2 regions of the Bradyrhizobium sp. USDA 3240 genome follow, and region 2 is predicted to be linked to the other one. Evidence: riboswitches for the same ligand, from Rfam matches in the RefSeq annotation. Region 2 holds a riboswitch; the other holds the start of a gene.
What was found. A riboswitch is a leader RNA that binds a small molecule or an ion and turns the genes downstream of it on or off. The one in region 2 is predicted to bind glycine.
Positions count from the first base shown of each region.

Region 1: another riboswitch for glycine. It lies ahead of gcvT (glycine cleavage system aminomethyltransferase GcvT); the one in region 2 lies ahead of ACVIGA_RS05125 (D-amino acid dehydrogenase).

Region 1 covers NZ_JBSSGD010000002.1:1,102,933-1,110,450, reverse strand. Annotated here, with positions in the region: gene gcvP (aminomethyl-transferring glycine dehydrogenase) at 1-2,627, opposite strand, end outside; gene gcvH (glycine cleavage system protein GcvH) at 2,650-3,015, opposite strand; gene gcvT (glycine cleavage system aminomethyltransferase GcvT) at 3,036-4,181, opposite strand; glycine riboswitch at 4,323-4,411, opposite strand; gene alaS (alanine--tRNA ligase) at 4,615-7,287, shown strand; gene ACVIGA_RS05925 (cyclic nucleotide-gated ion channel) at 7,299-7,518, shown strand, end outside.
Region 2 covers NZ_JBSSGD010000002.1:936,783-944,300, reverse strand. Annotated here, with positions in the region: gene ACVIGA_RS05135 (ABC transporter permease) at 1-767, opposite strand, end outside; gene ACVIGA_RS05130 (ArgE/DapE family deacylase) at 1,030-2,346, opposite strand; gene ACVIGA_RS05125 (D-amino acid dehydrogenase) at 2,473-3,780, opposite strand; glycine riboswitch at 3,849-3,963, opposite strand; glycine riboswitch at 3,967-4,071, opposite strand; gene ACVIGA_RS05120 (M20/M25/M40 family metallo-hydrolase) at 4,163-5,293, opposite strand; gene ACVIGA_RS05115 (ABC transporter substrate-binding protein) at 5,563-7,182, shown strand; gene ACVIGA_RS05110 (hypothetical protein) at 7,264-7,518, opposite strand, start outside.

The DNA.
Region 1 (7,518 bases), 170 kb from region 2:
GCGATCTCGCCCCGGATCGCGATCATGGCATCGCAGAAGCGGTCGATCTCGAACTTCGATTCCGATTCCGTCGGCTCGATCATCAGCGTACCCGCCACCGGGAAGCTCATGGTGGGCGCGTGGAAGCCGTAGTCGATCAGCCGCTTGGCGATGTCGTCGACGGTGACGCCGCTGGTTGTCTTCAGGGCGCGCGGGTCGATGATGCATTCATGCGCGACGCGATCCCGGGCATTGCGGTACAGCACCGGGAAGTGCGGCTGCAGCCGCGCGGCGATGTAATTGGCATTCAGGATCGCGATCTCCGTGGCGCGCGTGAGGCCTTCACCACCCATCATCAGGATGTAGATGTAGGAGATGGTCAGGATCGACGCCGAGCCGAACGGCGCGGCCGACACCGGGCCGATGGCGTGTGCTGTCGCGCCGTCAGTTGCGGGATGACCCGGCAGATAAGGCGCAAGATGCGCCTTCACGCCGATCGGGCCCATGCCGGGGCCACCGCCGCCATGCGGGATGCAGAAGGTCTTGTGCAGGTTGAGATGGCTGACGTCGGCGCCGTAGTCGCCGGGCCGCGACAGCCCGACCTGCGCGTTCATGTTGGCGCCGTCGAGATAGACCTGTCCGCCATGCGCATGCACGATGTCGCAGATCTCGCTGATATGCTCCTCGAACACGCCGTGGGTCGACGGATAGGTGATCATCACGGCGGCGAGATTGGCCGAATGCTTCTCCGCCTTGGCACGGAGATCGCTGACATCGACGTCGCCGCGCGCATCGCACGCCACCACCACGACATCCATGCCGACCATCGCGGCCGAGGCCGGATTGGTGCCGTGCGCGGAGGAGGGGATCAGGCACACCTTGCGGTGCGGCTCGCCGCGCGCGAGGTGATAGCCACGGATCGCCAGCAGCCCGGCATATTCGCCCTGCGCGCCGGAGTTCGGCTGCAGCGAGATCGCGTCATAGCCGGTGATGTCGCACAGCCACTGCTCCAGCCGCTTGAACAGCGCGTGATAGCCCTTGGCCTGATCTGAGGGGGCGAACGGATGCAGATTGCCGAACGCCGGCCAGGTCAGCGGGATCATCTCGGTGGTGGCGTTGAGCTTCATCGTGCAGGAGCCGAGCGGGATCATCGCGCGGTCGAGCGCGAGGTCGCGATCACTGAGCTTGCGCATGTAGCGCAGCAACTCGGTCTCCGAACGGTGGGTGTTGAACACCGGGTGGGTGAGGAAGGCGCTGGTGCGCCGCAGCTCCTTCGGCAGCGCCTCGCGCGCGGCCGCCTCGATCTCGGCAAAGCTGAGCTTGCCGCCGAACACGCGCCATACCGCCTCGACCGTCTCCGGCGTCGTGGTCTCGTCGAGCGCGATGCCGAGCGTGGTTGCGCCGATGCGCAGATTGATCCGCTCCGCCTGCGCGCGGGAGACGATCTCGATCTGCTTCGCGCCGACCTCGACGGTCACCGTATCGAAGAAGGCGTCGCTGGTCGGCGCAAAGCCGAGCTTGCGCAGGCCGGCGGCGAGCACGGTGGCGCGGCGATGCACGCCGCGTGCGATGTGGGTCAGGCCTTCGGGACCGTGATAGACCGCATACATCGAGGCGATCACGGCGAGCAGCACCTGCGCGGTGCAGATGTTGGAGGTCGCCTTCTCGCGGCGGATATGCTGCTCGCGGGTCTGCAGCGCCAGTCGGTAGGCCGGTGCACCGCGCGAATCCACCGAAAGCCCGACGATGCGGCCGGGCAACGAGCGCTTCAGCGTGTCGCGCACCGCCATGTAGGCGGCGTGCGGTCCGCCATACCCCATCGGCACGCCGAACCGCTGCGCCGAGCCGATTGCGATGTCGGCGCCGAGCTCACCGGGTGAGGTCAGCAGGGCCAGCGACAACAGATCCGCCGCGACGATCGCAAGCGCGCCCTTGGCGCGCAGCGATGCGATCGCCGGCCGGAGGTCGCGCACCGCGCCCGTCGTGCCCGGATATTGCAAGAGGGCACCGAGCACGTCGGCCTTGTCGAGCTCGGTCAGGGGATCGCCGACCACCAGCGCCCAGCCCAGCGGCGCGGCGCGCGTGCGCATCACCGCCAGCGTCTGCGGATGAACTTCCTTGTCGACGAAGAACACCTTCGCTTTCACCTGCGAGTGGCGCTCGGCGAGCGCCATCGCTTCGGCGGCCGCGGTCGCCTCGTCGAGCAGCGAGGCGTTGGCGACGTCGAGGCCGGTGAGATCGCAGATCATGGTCTGGAAGTTGAACAGGGCTTCGAGCCGGCCCTGGCTGATCTCCGGCTGATACGGCGTATAGGCGGTGTACCAGGCCGGGTTCTCCAGGATGTTGCGCTGGATCACCGCGGGCAGGATGGTGCCGGAATAGCCCTGGCCGATCAGCGAGGTGAACACCTGGTTCTGCGTGGCGAGCTCGCTCATATGCGCGAGCGCTTCGGTCTCGCTCAGTGCCCGGCCGAGATCGAGCGGCGCCTTCTGAAGGATCGACGCCGGCAGGGTCTCATTCATCAGCGCCTGCAGGCTCGCGGCGCCGACCGTTTCCAGCATCGCGTTGACGTCGCGCGGTGACGGTCCGATGTGGCGGCGGGCGAAATCGGTGGCAGCTTCGTTGATCGGCTTGAAGGGCGCGTTCATGACGTGGTCCTCGGCTTGATCCTCAGGCGGTGTGCGCGGCGTAGGCGGCCTCGTCCATCAGGCCGCCGAGCTCGCTCTTGTCGGCAATCTTCAGCTTGAAGAACCAGGCCTTGCCGCCGGCATCCGAATTGACCAGCGCGGGCTCGGCCGCGAGCGCCTCGTTGACCTCGACCACGTCGCCGGTGATCGGCGCGTAGACGTCGGAGGCGGCCTTGACGGATTCGACGACGGCGGCGGCCTCGGCCTTCTTCAGGCTGCGGCCGACCTTGGGCAGTTCGACAAACACGACGTCGCCAAGCTGCGATTGCGCGTAATCGGTGATCCCGATCGTGGCGACGTCGCCCTCGATGCGGAGCCATTCGTGGTCGGACGTGTACAGCGTCGTCATGGGGATCGATCCTTTGGCGTTTAGCGTTTGTAGGTATTGGGAACGAAGGGCGTGGCGGCGACCTTCAGCGGTAGCCGCTGGCCGCGCACTTCGGCAAAAACGGTCGTGTCGAGCGCGGAAAGCGATGTCGGCAGATAGCCCATCGCAACCGGTGCGTTGAGGCTCGGGCCGAAGCCGCCCGAGGTCACCTTGCCGATCTGCTCGGTCGAGGTCGGATCGGCAAACAGCATGGCACCTTCGCGCACCGGCGCGCGGCCGTCGGGCTTCAACCCGACGCGGCGGCGGGAAGCGCCTTGTGCGAACTGGGTGAGAATCTTGTCGGCGCCGGGGAAGCCGCCGGCGCGGGCGCCGCCACTGCGGCGGACCTTCTGCACCGACCATTCCAGCGCGCCTTCGACCGGCGTCGTCGTGGTGTCGATATCGTGGCCATAGAGGCAAAGCCCGGCTTCGAGCCGCAGGCTGTCGCGCGCGCCGAGCCCGATCGGCAGCACGTCGGGATTGTCCAGCAGCGCGGTGACCAGGGCTTCCGCCTTGTCGGCGGGCACGGAAATCTCAAAGCCGTCCTCGCCGGTATAGCCGGAGCGCGAGACGAAGCAGTCGATGTCGGCGACGCGGCGCGGTCCGGCGTCCATGAATTTCATCGAACTGACATCTGGGCAAAGTTTCGCCAGCGCCGACTCGGCTTTCGGCCCCTGCAGCGCGATCAGCGCGCGGTCGGCCAGCGACACGATCTCGCAAGCTTCGGAGAGATGCGCGCGCAGATGCGCCTCGTCCTCGGCCTTGCAGGCGGCGTTGACCACCAGAAACAGGTGATCGCCGAAATTCGCCACCATCAGATCGTCGAGCAGGCCGCCGTCGTCGTTGGTGAATTGCGCGTAGCGCTGCCGTCCCGGCGCGATGCCGACGATGTCCTGCGGCACCAGTTTTTCCAGCGCGAGTGCCGCGTCACCGACCTTACCGGATTTGGCCTTCAGCACGAGCTGTCCCATGTGGGACACGTCGAACAGGCCTGCGTCCTTGCGGGTGTGCAGGTGCTCCTTCATCACGCCGGCCGTGTATTGCACCGGCATGTCGTAGCCGGCGAAGGGCACCATCTTGGCGCCGCGCGCCAGATGCAGCGCGTGCAGCGGGGTCTGTTTCAGCGGAGAGGTTTCGCGCGCAAGCATCACAGGGCCCTCGCGGTTCCCGCCGGGGACCTATTTCCCCTTGAGAAACCTGCAGAAAGCCCCATCTGTCGCTGTGCCTGAGAGTATTATCCCGTCGGCGGGCGCGTCGGGGAGAACCCCAGCGCCTCTTTCCAGATGTCAGACGTCACGCGGTCCTTTTGCCTGAGAGTTTCCGGGGCGGTTGCTCCTTCGGCGCCGGCGGTAAGGCCGGTCTCTCCCGACGTGACGGGGTAACAGGTAGGTAGAAAACACGGCGCCACCAAGACTGTCAACGCAGCTGCAACAACTATCCAATGGGCTTTGTGCTGCCGCGGCAAGCCCATGATCTGCCTGCACAGTTTCTGGACACCGCAGCTGGCAATGTCTAAAAGCGTTCGGCCGGAAAATGACGCCTTTTTGCGGCTGGCCGGCCCCTTTTTCCGATTGGATGAACATGAGCAGCGTCAACGACATCAGGTCGACATTTCTGAACTTCTTCAAGGAGAACGGCCACGAGATCGTGGCGTCGTCGCCGCTGGTTCCGCGCAACGACCCGACCCTGATGTTCACCAATGCCGGCATGGTGCAGTTCAAGAACGTCTTCACCGGCGTCGAGAAGCGCGGCTATCAGCGCGCCACGACGTCGCAGAAGTGCGTCCGCGCCGGCGGCAAGCATAACGACCTCGACAATGTCGGCTACACCGCGCGCCATCTCACCTTCTTCGAGATGCTCGGCAACTTCTCGTTCGGCGACTACTTCAAGGAGCGCGCGATCGAGCTCGCCTGGAATCTGATCACCAAGGATTTCGGGCTGAAGAAGGACAAGCTGCTCGTCACCGTCTACCACACCGACGACGAGGCGGCCGGTTACTGGAAGAAGATCGCGGGGGTCTCGGATGACCGCATCATCCGCATCCCGACCTCGGACAATTTCTGGGCGATGGGTGATACCGGCCCGTGCGGTCCGTGCTCGGAGATCTTCATCGATCGCGGCGAGCATATCTGGGGCGGACCTCCGGGCAGCCCGGAGGAGGATGGCGATCGCTTCCTCGAATTCTGGAATCTGGTGTTCATGCAGTACGAGCAGGTGACGAAGGAGGAGCGCGTGGCGCTGCCGCGTCCCTCGATCGACACCGGCATGGGGCTGGAGCGCATGGCCTGCATCCTGCAGGGCGTCGAGAGCGTGTTCGAGACCGATCTGTTCCGCCATCTGATCGATGCGGCCGCTTCGGCCCTCGGCCATGGGCCGAACGCGCAGAACGTGGCGTCGTACCGGGTGATGGCCGACCATCTGCGCTCCTCGGCGTTCCTGATCGCGGACGGCGTGCTGCCGTCGAACGAAGGCCGCGGCTACGTGCTGCGCCGGATCATGCGCCGCGCGATGCGCCACGCGCAGTTGCTCGGCGCAAGCGAGCCGCTGATGCATCGTCTGGTCTGGGCGCTGGTCCGCGAGATGGGCCAGGCCTATCCGGACCTGGTGCGCGCGGAGAAGCTGATCGAGGAGACGCTGCAGCTGGAAGAGACCCGCTTCCGCAAGACGCTGGTGCGGGGACTATCGATCCTCGACGAGAAGAGCGCCGGCCTCAAGAAGGGCGACATGTTCGACGGCGACACCGCGTTCACGCTGTACGACACCTACGGTTTCCCGCTGGACCTGACACAGGATGCGCTGAAGTCGCGCGGCATCAGCGTCGACCAGGCCTCGTTCACCGACGCGATGAACCGCCAGCGCGAGAAGGCGCGCGCCTCCTGGGCCGGCTCTGGTGAGGCGGCGACCGAGACGATCTGGTTCCCGCTGCGCGAGAAGCTCGGCGCAACCGAATTCCTCGGCTACGAGACCGAGAGCGCGGAAGGCGTCGTGACGGCGCTGGTCAAGGACGGCGCCGAGGTTGACGGCCTCAAGGCCGGCGAGAGCGGCGCGATCGTGCTGAACCAGACGCCATTCTATGCGGAGTCCGGTGGTCAGGTCGGCGACGTCGGCATTCTCACGGGCGAGGGCGTCAAGTTCCGCGTCACCGACATGCAGAAGAAGGCCGGCGACCTGTTCGTGCATGTCGGCACGGTGGAGCAGGGCACGCTGAACGTCGGCACGGCCTTGCAGCTCGAGGTCGACCACACGAGGCGTTCGTCGATCCGCGCCAACCACTCGGCGACGCATCTGCTGCACGAGGCGCTGCGCCAGGTGCTCGGCGATCACATCGCGCAGCGCGGTTCCCTGGTCGCGCCCGATCGCCTGCGCTTCGATTTCGTGCATCCGAAGCCGATCACGCCGGAAGAGCTCGCCCGGGTCGAGGACATCGCCAACGACGTCGTGCTCGAGAATGACGAGGTCACGACCCGCATCATGGGTGTCGACGATGCCCGCGAGGCCGGTGCGCGCGCGCTGTTCGGCGAGAAATACGGTGACGAGGTTCGGGTCGTCTCGATGGGCAAGAGCGCCCGCGAGCACGGCCAGAACGCGCTTGGCTGGTCGGTCGAGCTCTGCGGCGGCACCCATGTCCGCCGCACCGGCGATATCGGCCTGATTTCGGTGACCGGCGAGAGCGCAGTCGCCTCCGGCGTCCGCCGCATCGAGGCGCTGACCGGGCATCATGCGCGCAAGCACGCCAATGATACCATGACGCTGGCGAAGGCCGCGGCGGCCGAGCTGCGGACCTCGATCGAGGACGTGCCGGCGCGCATTGCAGCCCTGATGGAGGAGCGCAAGAAGCTCGAGCGCGACCTGTCGGATGCCCGCAAGAAGCTCGCGATGGGCGGCGGTTCGTCGTCGAACGGTGCCGCCTCCGGCGTTCGCGAGGTCGGCAACGTCAAGCTGCTCGCACGCGCGGTCGAGGGCGTCGAGACCAAGGACCTGAAGAGCCTCGTCGACGACGGCAAGAAGCAGATCGGCTCCGGCGTGGTCGCGATCGTCGGCGTCACCGAGGACGGCAAGGCCGGCATCGTGGTCGGCGTAACCGCCGACCTGACCTCGCGCTTCAACGCGGTCGAGTTGGTGCGCAAGGGCTCCGAGGTGCTCGGCGGCAAGGGCGGCGGCGGCCGGCCCGACATGGCGCAGGCCGGCGGCCCCGACGGCGCCAAGGCGGACGCCGCGCTGTCGGCAATTGAACAAGCGATGGCCGGCGCCTGACGGAGAGGCTGATCGTGGCGACGGCTCCGCTCAAGCCCACGATCAGCGATCCCGGGCTGCGCGAGCGTCTCTACGAGCTGCTCGAGCAGGACCACCTGCCATATTCGGTCGGCTCGCGCTTCGTCCGGCTCGTCGTCGCGATCATCACCGTCGATGTGCTGGCCGCGATCCTGGCGTCGGTGCCGGAGATCGATGCGCAGTTCGGGTGGCTGTTCACAGCGATCGAGATCG
Region 2 (7,518 bases):
ACGACGACGCCCGAGATCAGCAGCGCGAAGCCGGAGCCGATCACGGTGATGACCGGAACCGCGGCGTTGCGCAGCGCATGGCGCATCAGTACGCCGCTCTCGCCGATGCCCTTGGCGCGCGCGGTGCGCACGTAGTCCTCGCCCAGCACGTCGAGCATCGAGGCCCGCGTCATGCGCGCGATCAACGCGACATAGATGAAGGAGAGGGTGCAGGTTGGCAGGATGATGCGTTCGAAGAACGGACCGAAGCCGGCCGAGATGCTCTTGAAGCCCTGCACCGGCACCCAGCGCAGATCGATCGCAAACACCTGGATCAGCACATAGCCGATCACGAACACCGGCACCGAGAAGCCGAGCACGGAGAGCCCCATCACGAAGCGATCGATCCAGGTGCCGTGTTTCCACGCCGCGATCACGCCGAGCGGCACCGCCACCAGGATCGAGAGGACGATGGTGGCGAGCGCGACCGAGATCGAGGGCTCGAGGCGCGGACCGATCATTTCGAGGATTGGCTTGTTCGAGATCAGGGAGACGCCGAGGTCACCGTGCAGCAGCTTGGCGACCCAGGTATAAAACTGGATGTAGATCGGCTCGTTGAGACCAAGCGAGGTGCGGATGCGGTCGAGCTGTTCCGGTGTCGCATTGTCGCCGGCAAGAATTGCGGCCGGGTCACCCGGCGTCAGCCGCAGCAACAGAAACACGAACAGTGCCACCACGCCCATCACGGGAATGGCGGCGAGGATTCGGCGGAGGAGATAGCCGATCATCGCTGCTATCTCCTGCCGTCAGACGGTGCGAGGCGAAGGCTGGGCCGCATCATACTCATGGTGTCCCCGTGATGTGTCTCATGCGCTTCTGCGTCTTGTCTCAAGGCTAGCGCGAACGTGATGAATTTGCAGGCAAATACTGTGCCAATGGCGACGTCATATCAAGGCGCGGTTCAGGCCGTCGGAGCCTCCTTTGGTCTGAAGTTGCTATTTCGAATTGCACATGTCGCCATGTGCCACCGACCTGAAACGGGAAGTCTATTCACGCTTTCGCCACGCCGCACCAATTGGCGACGAACAGTGCGATGCTCTGCGTTGTCTTGCGAAGGCTGTCGAGCTCGACGCGTTCGTTGAACGCATGCGGGCCGATACCGTACGGACCGTAGCAAAGGGCAGGGATGCCGTAATCGACGCAATAGTAGCGGGTGTCGTTGACGGCGGTGGACAGGCGCTCCTGCATCGGGGCCTGGAATACGGAGTGATGCGCGGCAGTCAGCGCCGCTTCCGCTTCGCTGCCAGGCTCGCACACCGCCGCGTCTGCCTGAAAACCGCTCCACACGAGCTCGGCCGGATTGTCGGACAGAAAGTCGTCGGCCTTGTGCGCTTCGGTCAGGCATTCCTCGATGCCACGCATCGCCTGCTGCGGTGTCTCGCCTGGCAGGAGACCAAGCCGGCAATCCAGCTCGCACCACGCCGCGGTCGAACTGGCCCAATCGCCGCCTTTAATGATCCCGACGTTGAACTTGATCGGGTTCTTGACGCTGCGGAACCAGCTGTTGTCGAGCGCCCGGGCATTGAGCGCCTTGGTGTAATCCTGGAATGCGCGCACCAGGTGCATCGCCGACAGGATGGCGCTCGTACCGGCCTCGGAATAGGCGACATGCACCGGCGTGCCGCGGACGCGCAGTCGAAACCAGACGGCGCCGACCTGGGCGCGCGTCAGTGTGTGTCCGGTCGGTTCGGGAATCAGGCAGGCGTCGGCGCGATAGCCACGCATCAAGGTCGACAGCGCGCCGTTGCCGGTGCTCTCTTCCTCGGTCACGGTTTGCAGATGGACGCGTCCGCCCGGGGCATAGCCGGCGTCTCTGATAGCATCGAGCGCGAAGATCATTGCCGAGACACCGGCCTTCATGTCTTGCGCGCCGCGCCCGAACATCCAGCCGTCGTGCACGGCGCCCGAGAACGGCGGTTGTTCCCAAAGATCGGCGGGCCCCTCCGGCACCACGTCGATATGACCTTGCAGGATCAGGCTGCGTCCGCTGCCTTTGCTGTCGAGCGTCGCAACGACCTGCTGCGATCCGGCAAGGTCGATGCCGTCCATCGGTGCAGCCTTCGGATGACTCATCAGGTTGACGTCGGCAAGGCTGAACGTATCGACGTCGTAGCGGCGCTTTGCGAATTGCTCCGCCAGCCAAGCCTGTTGCGGCGCTTCCTGTCCGCGCAAGCTGCGGAACTGCACCATGCGCGACAGGAACGCGACCTGATCGTTGAAGTTTCGATCGACGGCCGCGCACAGCTCCGCGGCAATCTGATCCGGCTTGGTCAGCGTCTCACGCGTGTCCGCCACCCCAATGCGCATTGTCCCCTCCCGCGCTGAAGCGCTTTGCCCCATTGTGACGCTAGTCGTTGTCATGCGGTGTTTCTCTGCGAATTCCGACTTGGCTACACACAAATACGCTCATATTCTTCCTCGCCGGCCGGATAATTAGAGGAAAGCTGCGCGGGTGGTCTCGGTCGTATCGACCGGCGACGGCACCATCGAGGGCGTGACGAGGTCGCGCCAGTCATCGATCGCCCCTGCGACCATCTGCGCCGTCGCGGCGGACAGCGTCCAGCCGAGATGACCGTGGCCGGTGTTGTAGAACACGCCCGGAATCCGTCCGGCGCGAACCACCGGCATCATGTTCGGCATCATCGGGCGCAGGCCGGCCCATGGCACGACTTTCGACGTGTCGACACCGGGGAAATGCTGCCGCACCCAATCCACCAGCGGCTGGATGCGGTCGGCGCGAATGTCGAGGTTGAAGCCGTTGAATTCGGCCGTGCCGGCGACGCGGAAGCGGTCGGCGCCGAGCCGGCTGGTGACGATCTTCGCGGCTTCATCGAGCAGGCTGACGGTAGGCGCGGCGTCCCGGCTTTGCGGCGCATCGAGCTGCACGGTGATCGAATAGCCCTTCACCGGATAGACGTTGACGCGGTCGTTGAGCAGGCCGGCGAAGTGGCGGCTCGCGACACCGGCGCAAATCACGATGCCGTCCGCCTGCAACTCGTGTCGCGTAGCGACCTCAGCATCGTGCGAGGCGGTATCGTTCCAGCCGATGCGGAAACCGTCATCGCCGCGCGCGATCGCGTCGACGTCGGCTTCATGGACGAAGCTCGCGCCGCGGCGGATGCAGGCGTCGGCGAGGCCGCGCGTGAACTTGTGGATATCGCCGGTGGCGTCCGACGGCGTGAAGAAGCCGCCATAGCAGGTGGTCTGCAGCGCGGGTTCGATGCTGCGGATTTCGTCCGCCGTCACCGGCCGGCGGTCGAGCCCGCCTTGCTGCAGCAGCGTGTTAACGCGCAGGCCCGCCTCGAAGCCGGCCTTGTCGTGATAGACGTGCAGGATGCCGCGGCGTTCGAGATCGAAAGCGATGTTCTCGCGCTGGGCGATCGAGAACAGATGCTTGCGCGCTTCGATTGCGAGCCGCGTGGTCTCGATGGTGTTGGTGCGATAGCGGCCGATGTGGCCGACGAACTCGCCGATCCAGGAATATTTGTGCCAGCTCGGCTTCGGATTCATCAAGAGCGGCGCGTCGCTTCGAAGCATCCAGCGCAACCCCTTGAGGATGGTCGCGGCGCTGTTCCACACTTCCGCATTGCTGGCGGAAAGCTGTCCGCCGTTGGCGAATGAGGTTTCCATCGCAGCGTAGCGATGCCTGTCGAGGACAGTCACCCGGTAGCCGCGTTCGAGCAGGGCATAGGCCGTCGTCACGCCGGTGATGCCGGCGCCAATGATTGCGATGTGAGGCATGGTGGTCTTCAGGCTCCCGTGGGTTAGAGTCGCCGAACCACCGGTGAAACCGGCTGTTTCGACGCCCCATCTGTCACGGTACCTGAGAGCTTGATCCGCATTGGGCCTCGGCCCAATAGCAGACTATCCCCTTCGGTGGACGTCATGGCCGTTTCCATTTGGCCATGCCGTCTCTCTCCAGATCGTCCTGACGATACAGTCCTTTTGCCTGAGAGTTTCCGGGGCGGTTGCTCCGTCGGCGCCGAAGCACAACACGAATGTTGTCGCTTCGATCTCTCCCGCATCGTCGTGTTGGACGGCCGGACCGTAGGCGAAGCCAAAAAATTGGACAAGGCTAAATTTCGGTCCGGCAGTGCCAACGTGTTGTGCAGTGCAAATCGAGTTAATCGAGCGTCGCCAGCAGTGCCGCCAGCAGGCGGCCGCGCTCGGCGAGGCTCTCGACTTCGATATGTTCGTTCAAAGTGTGGGCGTCAGCGCCGCGAACGCCGAGGCCATCGAGGGTGGGGATACCCATCGCGCCGGTGAAGTTGCCATCAGAACCGCCGCCGGCGCTGCCGTGCGGCAAATCAAGACCCATATCGGCGGCGAGACGCTTTGCCTTTTCATAGAGCGCCATGGTGCCGGCATCCGGCTCCCACACCGGGCGCGTGACGCCGCGCGTCACCTTGAATGTCACGTCATTTGCCGTACCCGACAGCGCCAGCATGCGCTCGACGCCGCGGTCGAGATCGGCCTGGCGCTTGGCCATGCTGAGCGCTTCGCCGGTGCAGGTCGTTGCGACGCAATTGACCCATTGCCCGCCATGCACGATGCCGACCGAGAAGGTGCAGTCCTCGGTGGTCATGCCGTCGATGGCTATGATTTGCCGGGCCATTTCACGGATCGCGGAGCGGCCGGAGGACAACGTCGCGCCGGCATGGCTCGGCTTGCCGACAGCTTCCAGATTGAAGCGTGCGATGGCGTAGCGGCCGGTGACGACGCCGTTGTTCGGCCGGCCGGGCTCCGGGACCAGCACGTATTTGTTGCGTGCGGCTTCCGCCTCGATGATGTCGCGCGTCGACGGCGTGCCGACCTCCTCGTCGGGCGTGAACAGCACCGTGATTGGCAGCGGCGTCGTAAAGGACGCGCGCGCCAATTGCCGGATCGCCTCGATCGACAGATAGTTACCGCCCTTCATGTCGAAGATGCCGGGCCCGAAGCACTTGTTGCCTTCGCGCCGCCACGCCAGCTTCTCGATGGTGCCGACCGGATGCACGGTGTCCAGATGGCCGGCGATCAGGATGCCGGGCTGACCTTGTTTCGGATGGGGAAAGCGGGCGCGGACGCAGCCGGCAAAGCCCTGGCGTCCCGCGATGCGTTCGATCGTCGCATCCATCACCGCCATTTCGCGCGCGGCGAGGTCGAGCATGCGCTCGACCGCGGCCGCGTCCCATGTCGGGCTCTCGCATTCCACCCAGTTGCGCAGCCCCTGCAGCATCGCTTCGGAATCAAAAGGAAGATTGGCGGGGTTCATGTCTTTTCTCTCTTGTTGTTTGTTCGCGCCGATACGGGTTCGCGTGCCGTACGAAAAGCTCGGAAGACGCGTTTGTAAAGTCAAATGCGCTGCACCCGCCGCTCATTCGTTCGTATACGTTTGATCCTGCCCAAAACCGATTGACGCGCATTGCGCTTGATGCAAGTCTCGATTTCACAAGCCATACAGCATGTTAGTTCGCCTAAATAACGAACCGCATGCATAACGAATAAGCCGGCTTTGACCAGTTACACGTCAGGAGAAATTGCATGTTGCCTATCTCGCGTTGGAAGCACCGCACGCTAGCGGCTGCGTTGACGGCGCTAGCGTTGTCGTTCGCGCCGCAGGAATTGTCGCTTGCACCGCAGGCCATGGCCGCGGGCAAGACCATCACCGCGGTGATGCATTCGGATCTGCGCGTCATCGATCCGATCCTGACCACGGCGTACATCACGCGAGACCATGGCTACATGGTTTTCGACACGCTGGTGGCGACCGACTCCAACTTCAAGATCCAGCCGCAGATGGCCGACTGGAAGGTATCCGACGACAAGCTCACTTACACGTTCACTTTGCGCGACGGCCTGAAGTGGCACGATGGAACGCCGGTGACTGCCGAAGACTGCGTCGCCTCGCTGAAGCGCTGGGCCAAGGTCGACGGCATGGGCCAGAAGCTGATGGACTTCACGGCGAGCCTGGAGGCCACCGACGCGAAGACGATCACGCTGAAGCTGAAGGAGCCCTACGGCCTGGTGCTGGATTCGATCGGCAAGCCGTCGTCGCGCGTTGCCTTCATGATGCCGAAGCGGCTGGCCGAAACCCCGCCGGACAAGCCGATCCCGGAGCAGATCGGCTCGGGCCCGTTCAAATTCGTTCAGGCTGAATTCCAGCCGGGCGTGAAGGCGGTCTATGTCAAGAACACGGACTACGTGCCGCGCAAGGAGCCGGCGAGCTGGACCGCGGGCGGCAAGGTCGTGAAGGTTGACCGCGTCGAGTGGGTCACGATGGCCGACGCGCAGACGGCGATGAATGCGCTGCAATCCGGCGACATCGATTTCCTGGAGAACCCGTCGTTCGACACGTTGTCGATCCTGGAAGGCGACAAGGACCTGAAGGTCGAGACGCTGAACAAGTTCGGCTTCCAGACGCTGGGCCGCATGAACTTCCTCTATCCGCCGTTCGACAACATCAAGGTTCGCCAGGCGGCGCTGATGGCGATCAACCAGAAGCAGGTGCTCGACGCGCTGGTCGGCAATCCCAAGTATTACAAGACCTGCGTCTCCTTCTTCATCTGCGATACGCCGTTCGCGTCCGAGGTCGGCGGTGAGACGTTGTTGAAGGGCGGCGACATGGCGGCGGCCAAGAAGGCGCTTGCCGAGTCGGGCTATGATGGCACGCCCGTCGTCATCATGGCGCCTGGCGATGTCACCACGCTCAAGGCGCAGCCGGTTGTTGTGGCCCAGCAACTGCGCGACGCCGGCTTCAAGGTCGACCTGCAGGCCACCGACTGGCAGACCGTGGTGACCCGCCGCGCCAGCCAGAAGGCGCCGAAGGATGGCGGCTGGAACATGTTCTTCACCAACTGGGTCAGTGCCGACGTCTCCAACCCGATCTCCAACCTCTCGATTGGCGGCCAGGGCAAGAATGGCGGATGGTTCGGCTGGGCCGACGATCCGAAGATCGAACAGCTGAAGGACGCCTTCGTTCGCGCGCCGTCGCTCGACGAGCAGAAGAAGATCGCGGCCGATATCCAGAAGGAAGCCTACGAGCAGGTCATCTACATTCCGCTCGGTCAGTATCAGGGTCCGAGCGCCTGGCGGAAGTCGCTGTCCGGTGTGCTCGATGGTCCGGCGACGCCGATCTTCTGGAATGTCGACAAGTCCGAGTAAGCTTGCAGCTTGACGCAATACGAGTGGCCGGGACTTGTCCCGGCCATTTTTCGTTTCGCGCCGTCTGCGCGACGGCGTTCCTTAATTGCCGTGGCCCGATTTCGCGTTGCTCGTGCTCGACAGGCTCGAGAGCTGGGTCTGTCCGACGCTGGCGCCGTTCATCCAGACCATTGCGCCCGCGGCGAACGCCAACAATCCGCACGCCACGACCGCGCTGCGAATCCATCGCCGGTAGATCGCACGATCGTTGGGCGTCGCATCGAGGAATCTCTGTGCGTTGAGCCCGTTGCTGCAGTGAGCCGCGTCGTCGCTGTGCTCGAGGATGGAAGCACCGTG